DNA from 3 places in the Lysobacter cavernae genome. Region 3 is predicted to be linked to each of the others. Evidence: riboswitches for the same ligand, from Rfam matches in the RefSeq annotation. Region 3 holds a riboswitch; each other region holds the start of a gene.
What was found. A riboswitch is a leader RNA that binds a small molecule or an ion and turns the genes downstream of it on or off. The one in region 3 is predicted to bind cobalamin.
Positions count from the first base shown of each region.

Region 1: another riboswitch for cobalamin. It lies ahead of btuB (TonB-dependent vitamin B12 receptor); the one in region 3 lies ahead of btuB (TonB-dependent vitamin B12 receptor).
Region 2: another riboswitch for cobalamin. It lies ahead of ACFOLC_RS07515 (ribonucleoside-diphosphate reductase subunit alpha); the one in region 3 lies ahead of btuB (TonB-dependent vitamin B12 receptor).

Region 1 is NZ_JBHRXK010000002.1:116,141-121,130, reverse strand. It holds gene ACFOLC_RS04990 (SDR family oxidoreductase) at 1-508, shown strand, start outside; gene ACFOLC_RS04985 (YidH family protein) at 619-1,014, shown strand; gene btuB (TonB-dependent vitamin B12 receptor) at 1,107-2,972, opposite strand; cobalamin riboswitch at 3,093-3,349, opposite strand; gene ACFOLC_RS04975 (TfoX/Sxy family protein) at 3,383-3,748, opposite strand; gene ACFOLC_RS04970 (GAF domain-containing protein) at 3,745-4,233, opposite strand; gene bioD (dethiobiotin synthase) at 4,279-4,977, shown strand.
Region 2 is NZ_JBHRXK010000003.1:74,607-79,596, reverse strand. It holds gene ACFOLC_RS07525 (HAD hydrolase-like protein) at 1-72, opposite strand, end outside; gene ACFOLC_RS07520 (phosphoglycerate kinase) at 131-1,306, opposite strand; cobalamin riboswitch at 1,472-1,706, shown strand; gene ACFOLC_RS07515 (ribonucleoside-diphosphate reductase subunit alpha) at 2,077-4,437, shown strand; gene ACFOLC_RS07510 (ribonucleotide-diphosphate reductase subunit beta) at 4,604-4,990, shown strand, end outside.
Region 3 is NZ_JBHRXK010000004.1:359,598-364,587, reverse strand. It holds gene ACFOLC_RS11335 (hypothetical protein) at 1-543, opposite strand, end outside; gene btuB (TonB-dependent vitamin B12 receptor) at 582-2,432, opposite strand; cobalamin riboswitch at 2,546-2,791, opposite strand; gene ACFOLC_RS11325 (hypothetical protein) at 2,916-4,990, shown strand, end outside.

The DNA.
Region 1 (4,990 bases), on a different contig from region 3:
GCTGGGTCCCATCCACCTGATCCGCGCCGCACTGCCGCACCTGCGCAGGCAGGGGCATGGCCGGATCGTGCAGGTGTCGAGCGAGAACGGACAGATGAGCCTGCCCGCACTGAGCTGCTACCAGGCGGCGAAGTGGGGCATCGAGGGATATTGCGAGAGCGTGGCGCAAGAAGTTGCACCGCTCGGCATCCAGATGATCATCGTCGAGCCGGGGCGTATTGCGACCGCTTTCGATCGAAGCTCCGTGCCCGCGCAGACGCAGATCGACGATTACCAGCGCACCAGCGTCGGCAACCTGCTGCGCCTGCATGCGATGGGGCGCCTGCCACGGCTCGGCGATCCGCAGCGGATGGCGCAGGCGATCATCGCCTGTGCCGATTCGACCTCGCCGCCATTGCGGCTGCTGCTGGGCAGCGACGCATGGCGCAATGTCGAACGCGCGTTGCATGCCCGGATGGCGGTGCTGGATGGCCAGCGCGAGAGTGCGGCTGCTACGGATATTGCATGAATGTTGTTCAAGCAATTTGCGCTTGAGCAATCGTCCCTTGCGACCTAGGATCGCTTGCAATGGGGGCGTTTCAGGCAGGGCGCCTTGCGTCGAAAAGGAAGGATTGAGACATGAGCAATGACAAGATGAATCCGGCCGCTCTGCCGGACTCGACCGCGCTGGCGCTGGACCGCACGCGCATGGCCTACGAGCGCACGATGATGGCGTGGGTGCGCACGGCGGTGTCGCTGATCTCGTTTGGTTTCACCATCTACAAGTTCTTCCAGTACCTGCAGCAGGACCAGAAGGTCGTGCATACCGGCCTGTTCGGGCCGCGTCATTTCGCGATGGTGATGATCGGCAGCGGCATCATCGCGCTGGTCGTTGCGACCTGGGACCACCGCCGCAACATGGGCCGGTTGCGCGCCCATTACGGCCCGATGCCGTGGTCGCCGGCGACGGTGTTGGCGACGCTGATCGGTTTGCTCGGCGTGATGGGCCTGCTGGCCGTGGTGTTTCGCCAGTGAGCCGCGGCGACTCGGTGTCAGGGCGCGAACGGGCACCTGACGGCAACATACCCGCCGCCGTGATCCACGACGGCGGGCAGGTGCCGTATCGCTTACTGCGCTGGCGCGTAGCGCAGCGTCAGGAACCACTCGCGCCCGGGTTGGTTGTAGAACGAGGCGGTCTCGTAGTCGCGGTCGAAGACGTTGGCTACGCGTGCCTGCAAGCTCAATGACGGCGTGAAGGCGTACTCGGCGCGCAGGTCGAGCGTGCCGTAGCCGCCCATGCGGCGGGTGTTGGCGACGTCATCAAAGCGTGCGCCTTCGCCGGTGGCGGTCACGCCGACGCGGAATGTACCGAAGGCGCGATCCAGGTCCACGCGCGCGCTGTTGCGGGCACGGCGCGCCAGTTCATTGCCGGCATAGACGCCCGAGCGGTTCTCGGCATCGAGGTAGCTGATGGCGCCACGCGCGGTCCAGCCCAGCACTTGCGTGTCGATGCCCAGTTCGGCGCCGCGCATGCGCGCATGGTCGATGTTGTTGGGCACGCCCATCGAGGCGTCGTAGGCGATCATGTCGTCGACATCGGTGTCGAAGGCATCCAGGTGCGCGGTGAACGTGGTGGCCTGGTAGGCCAGGCCCAGTTCCCAGGTCTTCGAGTCTTCCGGGCGCAGGTGGGGGTTGCTGCTGGCGAAGCCGCCGAACGGCGGGAAGTACAACTCGTTGAAGGTCGGCGCGCGGAAGGCCGTGCCGTAGCCGGCGGTGACGCGCCAGTTCTGCGCGAAGCCGAGGCCCCACGCGGCACTGCCGGTGGTGTGGCCGCCGAACTGGTCGTTGTCGTCGCGGCGCACGCTGGCTTCCAGCGACTGCTCGCCAAGCGTTCCTGCTTCAAAACGGCCCTGGTACTGGACGAAGGCGGCCTGGTTGCCGCGCTGCGTGCGGTCGTACTGCGTGGTGCTTTCGACCTGGTCGTGCAGCCAGTCCAGACCCAGGCTCAGCAGCTGATCGCGGCCGATGCCGAAGTCGCCCTGCAAGGTGGCGCTGTCGCGGTCGGTGCTGAAGGTGTCGATGTACAACTCGTCGGCGAAGTTGTCCGAGGCGTCGACGTTTCGGCCGGCGGTCAGGTGCAGGTCGATGCGGTCGGACGGGCGCCAGCGCAGGGTGCCGCCGATCACCTGCTGCACGGTCTCGGAGCGGTTGTAGAAGCTGCCGTCGAACTCGTTGTCCCCTTCGTTGCGCAGGGTGTGGCCCTGCAGGCTCCACTGCTCGTTGAAATCAAGACCGCCACGCAGCGACAGCGCGTTGGCGGTGTAGCCGTCGCGGTCGGGCTCCTCGGTGAAGCAGCCGGCAAACAGCGTGCTGGAGCCGTTGCAGGCGTTGATGCCCTGGGTGTGGCGGTACTGGTAGTCGGCACCGAACCAGCCACGGCCGCCGCTGCCGCCGAAGCCGACGCCGTATTCGGTGAGGCCGTTGCTGCCGCCGCCGACGCGCACGCGCGGCACGAACGCGCCCCGGTCGCGGCGGGTGAACACCTGGATCACGCCGCCGATGGCGTCGGCGCCGTACAGGCTCGAGCGCGGGCCACGGACGATCTCGACGCGATCGATCATCTCCACCGGCAGGTCCTGGAACGATGCCAGGCCGGAAGTGGCCGAGCCGATGCGGATGCCGTCGACCAGCACCAGCACGTGGTCGGACTCGCTGCCGCGCAGGAACAGCGTGGTCAGCTTGCCCTGGCCGCCCTGGTTGGACGCGGTGATGCCGGCGCGGCCGCGCAGCAGGTCGGGCAGCGAACGCGCCTGGCTGCGCTGGATCTGCTCGCGGTCGATCACCTCGACCGGGGTCAGCGCGTCATTGGCGCTGATCGCGGTGCGGTTGGCGGTGACGAAGACCTGGTCGAGGTCGGTGGCGTCCTGCGCCCGGGCGACGGCGGGCAGGGCCAGCGCGCAGGCGGCGGTGAGGGACAGGATTCGCAGGGACATCTGGGGTTCTCCGGCGCACGGCAGGGCCGCGCGGGCGAGGGGGAATCGCGTGGAGAACTCGGGGCTGCGTTGCAGGCGCACGGGACGCCGACGTCGCCGCCGCGACGCCCTCCGCATCGCAATCAGTCGTGCACCGAGGCCGGTCTCCGGACTCGCGAGTGGAGGCAACCTCCGATCGCAGCGCCTTCCCGTGCGGCCCTGGTTTCAGGGCCGGCCGCTCCCGGAGGAGCTGCCAGACAGTGGCGTGTGCCGCGATTCGACTCGCTTACCGTTGCGGGGGCAGTGCCGGGCTGGCCACGCTGGGCGTGGCGTCACCGGCTTCCCGTTTCAACCCGTCGGCAGGACGCCGCCGGGTCACCTCGAAGCGCGCGCAGTCTACGCGATCCGCTGGCGGCGGCCAAAAGCGCGTGTCAGTCGCCGCGCTCGGGCTCGTCGAACAGCGGCGGCATCGCCACGGTGTCCTCGGTCAGCACGGTGGTCCGCACCGGTCCGGCGGCGGGGCGGTTGCGCGGCGCCGGCAGCAGGGCGGTGGCGGCGTCGGCGGCGAGGATCAGCTCGCTGCGGCGCTCGTCCGGGATCTCCTGCCAGTGGCAGTCGAGCAGCGCGCCTTCGATCGCGTAGAGCAGGTTCAAGGTCGGCTTGAAGCCGGCGCGCTTGACCCGCATGAAGGCCTCGACCGTGCCGACCGCGGCCAGGTCCTCGTGCGTGCGCAGGCCGACCTGGCGCAGCCAGGCGGCGGATTTGGGGCCGATGTTGCGCAGCTTGTCAGTGCTCATGCCAGCGACTCCACGAAGGCGAGTGCGATCGCCTCGAGGCCGTGTTGATCGTCGGCGTCGAAGCGGTCGAGTTGCGGACTGTCGAGATCGAACACGCCGATCAATGCGCCGTCGGCCGCGACCAGCGGCACGACGAGTTCGGAATTGGAAGCCGAGTCGCAGGCGATATGCCCCGGGAAGGCGTGCACGTCGGCGATGCGCTGGGTCTGCCGGGTCGAGGCCGCGGCGCCGCACACGCCCTTGTCGAGCGCGATGCGCACGCACGCGGGCAGGCCCTGGAACGGACCGACCACCAGCTCGCGGCCGTCGAAGAAATAGAAACCGACCCAGTTCAGTGCCGGCAACGCGTGATAGACCAGCGCCGCCAGGTTGGCGGCGTTGGCGACGCGGTCGCGTTCGCCGTGCAGCAACGCGCGCGCTTGCGCGAGCAACTGCGTGTACTGGTCCGGCTTGCTGCCGGCGAGGGCGGTGGCGGAGAAGCTCATCGGGTCGAGTCTAGCAGCGCTGCGGGCGGCTGTTACGATGCGCCGATGCCTGCGAACGCCCCCCTTGTAGCCGGTGTCTACGTCACCGGAACCGATACCGGCGTCGGCAAGTCGATCGCCAGCGTGGCCCTGGTCCACGCCCTGCGCGATCACGGGGGGCGTGCGGTCGGGATGAAGCCGGTGGCGAGCGGCTGCGGGCGTGTCGACGGTGCTTGGCGCAACGAGGACGCACTCGCGCTGCAGGCCGCCAGCGATCCGCTGCCGGACTACGACGACGTCAACCCGTACGCGCTGCCGGAGGCGACCGCGCCGGAGATCGCCGCGCACCGCGCCGGCGTGGTGCTGGCACTGGACCGCATCGAAGCCGGTTACCGGCGGCTGGCGGCGCAGGCCGACACGGTTGTGGTCGAGGGCGTCGGCGGCTGGGCCGCACCGCTGTCGGCGCAACTGGACCAGCTCGATGTGGTGCGCGCGCTGGACTTGCCGGTGGTGCTGGTGGTCGGGCTGCGACTGGGCTGCATCAGCCATGCGCGCCTGACCGCGCGCGCGATCGCGGCCGACGGCGTGCGCCTGCTCGGCTGGATCGGCAACGAGGTCGACCCGGGCCTGGCCGAGCGCGACGAGTACTTCGCGTTGCTGCAGCCGCGCCTGCCGGTGCCGTGCCTGGGGCGCCTGCCGTATCTGCCGGGACCGACGCCAGCCGCGCCGGCTGGATTGCTCGACCTGACGCCGCTGCGGCGCTGACCGCAGAAACACA
Region 2 (4,990 bases), on a different contig from region 3:
GACGCAACGGGTGATGCCGACGGCGGAGTCGATCAGGGTGCCGTCGAGATCGAAGAACAGGGTGGGCTTCAAGAACGTCTCCTTCGCTTCTGTCCCCCAAGGGGACTTTCCTTCGGGCGTAGGAGCGGCTTCAGGCGCGTTGCTTGAGCGCGGCGACCGCCGGCAGCTCCTTGCCTTCGAGGAATTCGAGGAACGCGCCGCCGCCGGTGGAGATGTAGGACACGTCGTCGGCAATGCCGTACTTGTCCACGGCGGCCAGCGTGTCGCCGCCACCGGCGATCGAGAACGCGCGCGACTCGGCGATCGCATGCGCCACCGTCTCGGTGCCACGACCGAAGGCCTCGAACTCGAACACGCCGACCGGGCCGTTCCAGACCACGGTGCCGGCATCCTTGATCATCAGCGCGTAGCGCGTGGCGGTCTCCGGCCCGATGTCGAGGATCATGTCGTCGGCACCAACCTGGTCGACCGGCTTGATCGTCGCCAGCGCGTCGCTTGCGAAGGCCGGGGCGACGACGACGTCGACCGGCAGCGGAATGTCGGCGCCGCGCGCCTTGGCGTCGGCCATGATCTTCTTGGCGGTGCCGATCAGGTCGGTTTCGACCAGCGATTTGCCGACGCCATGCCCCATCGCAGCAATGAAGGTGTTGGCGATGCCGCCTCCGACGATCAGCTGGTCGACCTTGCCGACCAGCGACGCCAGCAGTTCCAGTTTGGTGCTGACCTTGGAGCCGGCGACGATCGCCAGCAGCGGTCGCGCCGGGTTGTCGAGCGCCTTGGCCAGCGCGTCGAGTTCGGCCATCAGCAGCGGGCCGCCGGCGGCGACCGTGGCGTGCTTGATCGCACCGTGGGTCGAGGCCTGGGCGCGGTGCGCGGTGCCGAACGCGTCCATCACGAACACGTCGCACAACGCGGCGTACTTCTTCGACAAAGCCTCGTCGTCCTTGCCTTCGCCGACGTTCATGCGGCAGTTCTCGAGCAGGACCAGCTGACCGGGCGCCACATCGACGCCGTCGACCCAATCCTTGACCAGCGGCACGTCGATGCCGAGCAGCTCGGACAGGCGCTGGGCCACCGGCGCCAGCGAATCGGCCTGGCTCCACACGCCTTCCTTCGGCCGGCCCAGGTGCGAGGTCACCATCACCGCCGCGCCCTTCGCCAGCGCCAGCTTCATCGTCGGCAACGCCGCGGTGATGCGCTGCTCGGAGGTGATGCGGCCGTTCTCGTTGATCGGCACATTGAGGTCTTCGCGGATCAGCACGCGCTTGCCGCGCAGGTCGAGGTCGGTCATGCGGAGGATGGACATGGGCGCTTCCGTGGTTCGAGGCCGGACGAGACGGCGTTGGCGCGGCCGCAGAGGCCGGCGCAAGGGCGCGTATTGTCCCGTCCGCGACGCCGCGCGGCAAATCGCCGGTGCAGCAAGGCCTGCCGCGTCTTCACAAGATTTTGCGTTGACGGATCATGATGACCCCACTATGTTGTGGCCGTCGGTGCCGACTTTGCGGTCGGCTGAAAAGGGAAGCCCGGTGCGGACATCAGCGTCCAAGGCCGGCACTGCCCCGCAGCGGTAAGTGGAAACGACCGCCGTCATGGCACTGGGGGCATCGCCCCTGGGAAGCGACGGCCAGTAGGTGGGAAGGTTTGTAGGGTCAAAGCCCGATCCCGTGTCCATAAGTCCGAAGACCTGCCGACAGCCGCGCGATGCACACCGCGCGGTGACCGGCCAGGGAGTCTTCGGAGGGAAGACGGTCGGTGTCGCTCCGCGATGCCCGGCATCGCGTTCGCCCGTCTCGGGCTGAGCGACACCCGCACTCCATCCTCCTGACTCCGCGCCCGCGGGGGCGTGGCCGTGCCGTCGGCGCCGCATTCGCGGTGCGTCCGATGGTGCGTCCGCGTCTTCGTGCGTCGTCCCTCGAGGGAAAGGACGACGAGCCGTGCGCCACGCACTGGAGCCTTGCCATGACCACCCTGACCGAAGCGCCTCACGCGGCGACCGCGACCGCCGCCGCGCCGAACCGTGCACCCACCGATGCCGAACCGGGCTTCGCCCTGACCCCGCCCGCCGCCAACCTCACCATGACGGTGACCAAGCGCAGCGGCCGCCGCGAACCGGTCGACCTCAACAAGATCGTGCGCGCGGTGACGCGCAACGGCGAAGGCCTGTTCGCGGTCGACCCGATGCGCGTGGCCACGCGCACGATTTCCGGCCTGTACGACGGCGCGACCACGCGCGAGCTCGACGAACTGTCGATCCGCACCGCCGCGCTGCTGACCGCCGAGGAACCCGAGTACGGCCGCCTGGCCGCACGCCTGCTGGCCGGCGTGATCGAGAAGGAAGTCGCCGGCATCGAGATCCATGCGTTCTCGCAGTCGGTGCAGCGCGGCCATGAGCTGGGCCTGATCAACGAGTGCCTGCTGACTTTCGTGCAGGCCAACGCGCGCAAGCTCAACGACGCCATCGACCACTCGCTCAACGCGCGCTTCGACTACTTCGGCCTGCGCACGCTGTACGACCGTTACCTGCTGCGCCACCCGACCGCGCGCACGGTGATCGAGACGCCGCAGCAGTTCTTCCTGCGCATCGCCTGCGCGCTGAGCGGGGACATCGGCGATGCACTCGCGCTGTACCGGCGCATGGCGCAGTTGGACTACATCCCGTCCTCACCGACGCTGTTCAACTCCGGCACCACCCACGAACAGCTGTCGAGCTGCTTCCTGCTCGACTCGCCGGAAGACTCGCTGGAAAGCATCTACAAGCGCTACATGGACGTGGCCAAGCTCTCCAAGTTCAGCGGCGGCATCGGCCTGTCGTACTCGCGCATCCGTTCGCGCGGTTCGCTGATCCGTTCCACCAACGGCCTGTCCAACGGCATCGTGCCGTGGCTGAAGACGCTCGACGCCTCGGTCGCCGCGGTCAACCAGGGTGGCAAGCGCAAGGGCGCGGCCTGTGTGTACCTGGAGCCGTGGCACACCGACGTCGAGGAGTTCCTCGAACTGCGCGACAACACCGGTGACGAGGCACGGCGCACGCACAACCTCAACCTCGCCAACTGGATCCCCGACGAATTCATGCGCCGGGTCGAGGCCGATGGTAACTGGTCGCTGTTCGACCCAGCCAGGGTGCCGCAACTGACCGACTTGTGGGGCGAGGCCTTCGACGATGCCTACCACGCCGCCGAACTCGCCGGCCTGGCGACCAAGCAGGTCAAGGCGCGCGAGCTGTACGCGCGGATGATGCGCACGCTGGCGCAGACCGGCAACGGCTGGATGAACTTCAAGGACAAGTCCAACCGCGCCTGCAACCAGACGTTGCTCTCCGGCAATGTCGTGCACCTGTCGAACCTGTGTACCGAGATCCTGGAAGTCACCTCGCAGGACGAGACCGCAGTGTGCAACCTCGGCTCGATCAACCTGTCGCACCACGTCGAACTTTTCGCCGAGGGCCCGGTGCACGGCGAGGATGGTCGCTTCGACTTCGACAAGCTGGCGCAGACCGTGCGCCTGGCCATGCGCCAGCTCGATCGCGTGATCGATCTGAATTTCTACCCGATCGAGACCGCGCGCCGCGCCAATCTGAAGTGGCGCCCGGTCGGCCTCGGCGTGATGGGCCTGCAGGACGTGTTCTTCAAGCTGCGGATGCCGTTCGACTCGGAACCGGCGCGGGCGCTGTCGAAGCAGATTGCCGAAGCCATCTATTTCCACGCGCTGTCGGCCTCCAATGAACTGGCACTGGAGCGCGGCAAGCACCCCGGCTTCGCCGACACGCGCGCGGCGCAGGGCGAGCTGCAGTTCGAGGCCTGGGGCGTGATGCCGAGCAACCCGGAGCGTTGGGACGGCCTGCGTGCACGCATCGCCAAGCACGGCCTGCGCAACTCGCTGCTGATCGCGATCGCGCCGACCGCGACGATTGCCTCGATCGCCGGCTGCTACGAGTGCATCGAGCCGCAGGTGTCGAACCTGTTCAAGCGCGAGACGCTGTCGGGCGACTTCCTCGTCGTCAACCGCTACCTGGCCGAAGAGCTGAAGGCGTTGGGCCTGTGGACACCGGAACTGCGTGACCGCATCAAGATGGCCGAAGGATCGATCCAGGGCATCGAGCAGATCCCCGAATCGCTGCGTCAGGTCTATCGCACCGCGTGGGAACTGCCGATGCGCTCGCTGATCGACATGGCCGCCGAGCGCGGTGCGTTCATCGACCAGAGCCAGTCGCTGAACCTGTTCATCGAAAGCCCGAACATCGGCCAGTTGTCGTCGATGTACATGTACGCGTGGAAGAAGGGGCTCAAGACCACTTACTACCTGCGCTCGCGCCCGGCGACGAAGATCGCCAAGGCCACGGTCAGCGGCGTTGTGGAAGCAGCCAAGCCGGAGTACAGCGCAGTCGAAGCGATGGCGTGCTCGCTGGAGAACCCGGAAAGCTGCGAGGCCTGCCAGTAGTAGTAGTCCCACCTCCCTCTCCCCTTGTGGGAGAGGGACAGGCGCCAACGGCGCCAGGGAGAGGGGACGCGCCCTCCCCCCAGGAAGAACAACAGCGTCCCCCTCTCCCGGCGCTTCGCGCCACCCTCTCCCACAAGGGCAGAGGGTTTCCACGCAAAGGATTCCCATGGCCACCGACACCCGCCTGCTCGACCCCGGCTTCGACCTGACCCTGCGGCCGATGCGCTACCCGCAGTTCTACGAGATGTACCGCGACGCGATCCGCAACACCTGGACGGTCGAGGAGGTTGACTTCTCGCTCGACGTCAACGACCTCAAGCACAAGCTCGGCCCGGCCGAGCGCCACCTGATCGAACGCCTGGTCGCGTTTTTCGCCACCGGTGACTCCATCGTCGCCAACAACCTGGTGCTGAACCTCTACCAGCACATCAACGCGCCCGAAGCGCGCATGTACCTGTCGCGGCAGCTGTACGAGGAAGCGCTGCACGTGCAGTTCTACCTCACATTGCTGGACACCTACCTGCCCGACCCGGTCGCGCGCGCCAAGGCCTTC
Region 3 (4,990 bases):
CGCCCACGCCACCAGCGCATGCACCGCCAGCGCCACGACGATGTAGGCCATCGTCGTGCGCACGAACAACGGGCCCCACTGCCAGGCACGCGCGAGGTACTCGGCAAAGTGCGGCTCGGCGTAACGCCCGCCGAGCCAGTAGAACGCACCGTTGGAGATCGCGAACGACAGCGACGCGCTGACCAGGCCAACACCGGCCGCGCCCAGCATGGGGGCCCAACCGACTTGCAGGCGATCGGCATACAGCCGGCCGCCGTACCACAGCACCGCATAGGCCGGCAGCAGGAACGAGTACGCCGGGGTCACGCAGAAATCGCTGACGCCGGCGTAGTCGATCGCGATCCAGTCGATCACCACCGCCAACCCCAGGTAGGCCGCGAACTGCCAGTGCTTGCGCAGGTACAACCCGCCGAGGAAGAACAACGCCATCGACGCATCCGGCAGATGGATCACGGTACCGAAATGGTGGAAACGCGTGGCGATCATCAGCGTCGCGAACGCGACGAACAGACCGAGGTTGGCGGGTCGGGTCAACGGCTTCATCGGTGGCCTCGTGGTGGTGGTGGCGAATGGACGCCCGCTCAGCGAGCGGGTCGGTAACGCAGGGTCAGCAGGTAGTTGCGGCCGGGCTGGTTGTAGAGCGCAGCGGTTTCATACTGCTTGTCGAACACGTTGTTGGCGGCCAGCTGCAGGTTCCAGTCCGTATTGAACGCATAGCCCACGCGCAGATCGGTGAGGCCGTAGCCGCCCAGGCGCGTGGTATTGGACAGGTTGTCGTAACGCTCGCCGGCGCCGGTCACGCTGGCACCGATGCTGAAATCGCCAAAACGACGGTCGGCATCGACACGGCCGCTCTGGCGCGCGCGCCGCGGCAGGATGTTGTCGCGGTTGCGGTCGTTGCCGTCGTTGCGCGGGTCCAGCCAGGTGGCGCTGGCGCGCAGGTCCCAACCGACGAGCGTGGTATCGGCGGCCGCCTCGAAGCCCTGGATGCGGGCACGGTCGATGTTGTTGGGGCCGCCGAAATCGCCGAGGGTCACGTCGTAGGCAATCATGTCGTCGATCCTGGTATCGAACGCGTTGAGCGACCAGCCGTGCTCGCCGCGCAGGCTCAGCTCGAAGCTCTTCGAGGTCTCCGGCTGCAGTTCGGGATTGCCGTAACCGGGGAAATACAGCTCGTTGAAGGTCGGCGCCTTGAACGCACTGCCGTAGCTGGCGCCCAGGCGCAGTGCGTCGGTGAAGTCCCAGCCCCACAACACGCTGCCAGTGGTCTGGCCGCCGAACTGGCTGTCGTCGTCGCGACGCAGGCTGGCCTGCAACGACTGCGCGCCGAAGCTCTGCTGCCACTGGCCGAACAGGCCGCGGTTGATGCGCTGGTCGCGTGCATAGCGGGTGTTGCTGTCGACCTCGTCGCGCTGCCAGTCGTAGCCGAAGCTGAGCAGACCGGTGCCGGCACCGATGTCGGCCTGCAGCGAACCCAGCTCGCGGCGCGTATCGAAGTTGGACGAGTACACGCCGTTGAGATAGTTCTCGCTGAGGTCGGCGCTGCTGCCCAGGCTGGCGGTCAGCTTGAGGCGTTCGCTCGGCGTGTAGCGCACGCGGCCACCGAGCACCTGCTGCACGGTGTCGGCCTCGTTGTTGAGGCTGCCGTCGTATTCGTTGTAGCCCTCGGCTCGGAACAGGCGCGCTTCGGCGTCCCATTGCGGGCTGAAGCGGTAGCCGCCCTGCACGGTCGCCGAGTTGTTGCGGTAGCCGTCCTTGTCCGGATCGAAATTGCGCGTGCCGCGGTAAGCGTTGATGCCGTCGATGTTCTCGTGGGCAAGATTGACCGAGTACCAGCCCCCGCGCTCGTCAACGCTGCCATTGCCGCGACCGGCGACGCCGGCGGCCAGGCGCTGGCTGGCATAGCTGCCGATACCGGCGCTGAGCGTCGGTGCGAACGCACCCTGCGGCTGTCGGGTGAAGATCTGGATCACGCCGCCGAGCGCTTCGGAGCCGTACAGGCTGGAGAACGGCCCGCGCACGATCTCGACGCGTTCGATCTGCTCGACCGGGATGTCCTGCAGCGACGCGCCGCCGCTGGTGGCCGAGCCGATCTTGATGCCGTCGACCAGCACCAGCACGTGGTCGGACTCGGTGCCGCGCAGGAACAGCGAGGTCGCCTTGCCAGGACCGCCGTTGTTGGCCAGCGAAATACCGGCGCGGCCGCGCAGCAGGTCGGGCAGCGAGTTCGGCTGCAGGCGTTCGATTTCGCTGCGATCGATCACGGTGATCGCGGCCAGGGTCTGGTCCTGGGTCTGCGCGGTGCGCGTGGCGGTGACGACAACCTGGTCGAGGTCGGTGGCGGCGCCTTCGGCCAAGGCCGGGGCGGTGATGACGAACGACAGCGCGGCCGCCAATGCGGATTGGCGGAAAGACAAACGGTACGAATTCACGAACAACACTCCTTGGCCGCGCCTGCCCGCGCGGAATCGATGGCTAAGGACAGGCGGAAGGAGGTCTGGATGCGACACGCGCCAGGCATGCGCCCCATGACATCGCCCACCGCGTGTCGGGTCGCACAAAGGCCGGTCTCCGGGCTCGCGAGTGAAGGTCAAGCCGTGAAAGGGCTTGCAGCCTTCCGGTCCGCGCCTTCCCATGCGTGTGCACAGTGGCGGTGATGCGGATCGTTGTCTCGCCTACCGTTGCGGGGGCAGCTCCGGAATTGCCGGCCGTGCATGCACGACCAAAGCGCACCGGATTCCCGTTTCAACCGCTGGCCAGGCCAGCGGTCACCTCAGGCTCGCGCATCTTAGCAGCTTCATCACGGCGCGCTCTTCCGCGGCGATGGCCGTTCGGCCTCTGCCACGGCGTTGGTTTGCACAGTGACGCCCAACGGGCCGCGTGCGGCATGCATTCGGCTGTGTGGAGGAGAAACGATGAAACGGACCGCATGGATCGCCGCCGCGGGCGTCCTGATTGTCGTGGGGGTACTAGCTGTTGTTTCCGCACGACACACCGCGACGGTGGCGACAGCTCTTCCCGCCACGACCGCCAGCGCCGCGCCGACCGCGGCAATGCCCGTCGCCAGCACCGCACCAGTACGCGATGCGCCGGGCTTCTACACCGGTGAAGCCGGCCTGTCCGCCTCCGAACGCGCCGGCCGCGAGATCTGGTACAAGGCCACCGGCGGCAATTCGCGCTTCCACACCTACGTGTTCCAGCAGCGCGTCGGCATCCTGATCGACTGGTTCCGCGTGCTGCGCGCCGACCGCCGCGACGACCGCTTCGCCGCCTGGGGCCTGATCAACGACCCCGGTTGCTGCCTGCCCGGCAGCAACGGCTGCCCGGCCCGGAGCCTGGACGAAACCTACGGGTTCCAGTGGTGTCCTGGCGATGCGCAACTGCTCGCGCATGTCGGCAAGCCGGGCTACCGCGATCCGGCCTGCGACTTCGTCGACGCGCCGATGGCAGCGGACGACCCGCACCGCCGCGACCAGGACCCGCGCCAATCGGCCTGCGACCTCGCCTTCGGCACCTCGACGGGCGCATTGGGGTTCCGCAAATTCCCGAACCCGCGCTTCGACAAGGCGCGCTGGCTGGCGATCAATGGCCGGCTCGCCAGTTGGGAGGGCTACAGCCGCACGCTCTCGAGCACTCCCCAGTCCGCCGATGCGCGCGTGCGGCGCCTCGCCGACGGCTCGATCGAGCCGCCGTTCCTGATCGGCACCAGCTGCGGCTCGTGCCATATCGCCTTCGACCCGCTCAACCCGCCCAAGGACCCGGCCAATCCGACCTGGGCCAACATCAAGGGCGCGATCGGCAACCAGTACCTGCGCATCTCCGAGATGCTGGCCTCGGGCATGCCGCACGACTCGCTGGAGTACCAGATGTTCGCGCATGCGCGGCCCGGCACCAGTGACACCTCGGCCATTCCCAACGACCAGATCAACAACCCGGGCACGATCAACGCGATCATCAACCTGCACCAGCGCCCGACCTTCTCCGGCGAAGTCGTCGACAAGTGGCGCAAAGTCGCCAGTTGCAAGGACGGCGAAGCCGCGTGCTGGTGCGAGCCGGGGCGTGACAGCAAGTGCTGGCGCAAGGGCACGCAGCAGGAAACCGTGCACCACATCCTCAAGGGCGGCGAAGATTCGATCGGTGCCAACGAGGCGATCCAGCGCGTGTACTTCAACATCGGCTCCTGCGCCGAGCAGTGCTGGCTCAACCACCTCACCGACCTGCGCCAGCTCGATCCGCAGGGCCGCAACTTCGGCCAGACGCCATTCGACATCGGCCAGTGCCGCCGCGACTGCCCGGCGTTCCGCGCGATCGAGGACCGGCTTGGCGACATCGCCGCCTTCCTGCATTCGTCCGAAACACACGCCACCGACCTGGCCACGGCGCGCGAGACCGCGCGCAAGGCCGCCAACCCGGGCGCGCGCTACCGCCACGACGACCTGGTAACCGACCTCGAAAAGGACTTCGGCACCGGTGCGGTCACGCGCGGCCACGAGGTGTTCGCGGCCAACTGCGCGCGCTGCCATTCAAGCGTGCCGGAGTCGGCCGGCGGCGCGTTCCGCAACCGCGACTTCCGCGCGATCGATGCCAAGACCGGCCTGCGCGCCGACTGGCTCGGCAACGACATGACGACCTTCGTCTCCGAAGTCGGCAGCAACCGTTGCCGCGGGCTGCATTCCAACCACATGGCCGGCCACATCTGGCAGGAATACGGCTCGGAAACACTGCGCGCACGACCGCCGGACCCGAGCCTCAGCGAGCCGCACGACGGCGGCCGCGGCTACTACCGCAACATCTCGTTGCTGTCGCTGTGGGCGCACGCACCGCTCATGCACAACAACGCGCTGGGGCCGGAACTGTGCGGCCAGCCCAGGCACCGCGAGAACTTCTTCTACCGCAACGCCTACGTCGACGCGCGTGGGCAGCCGGTGCCTGATGACAAGGCGCCAGTGTGCTGGGCCTACGACCCCAGCGTCGACGGCCGCTTCAAGCT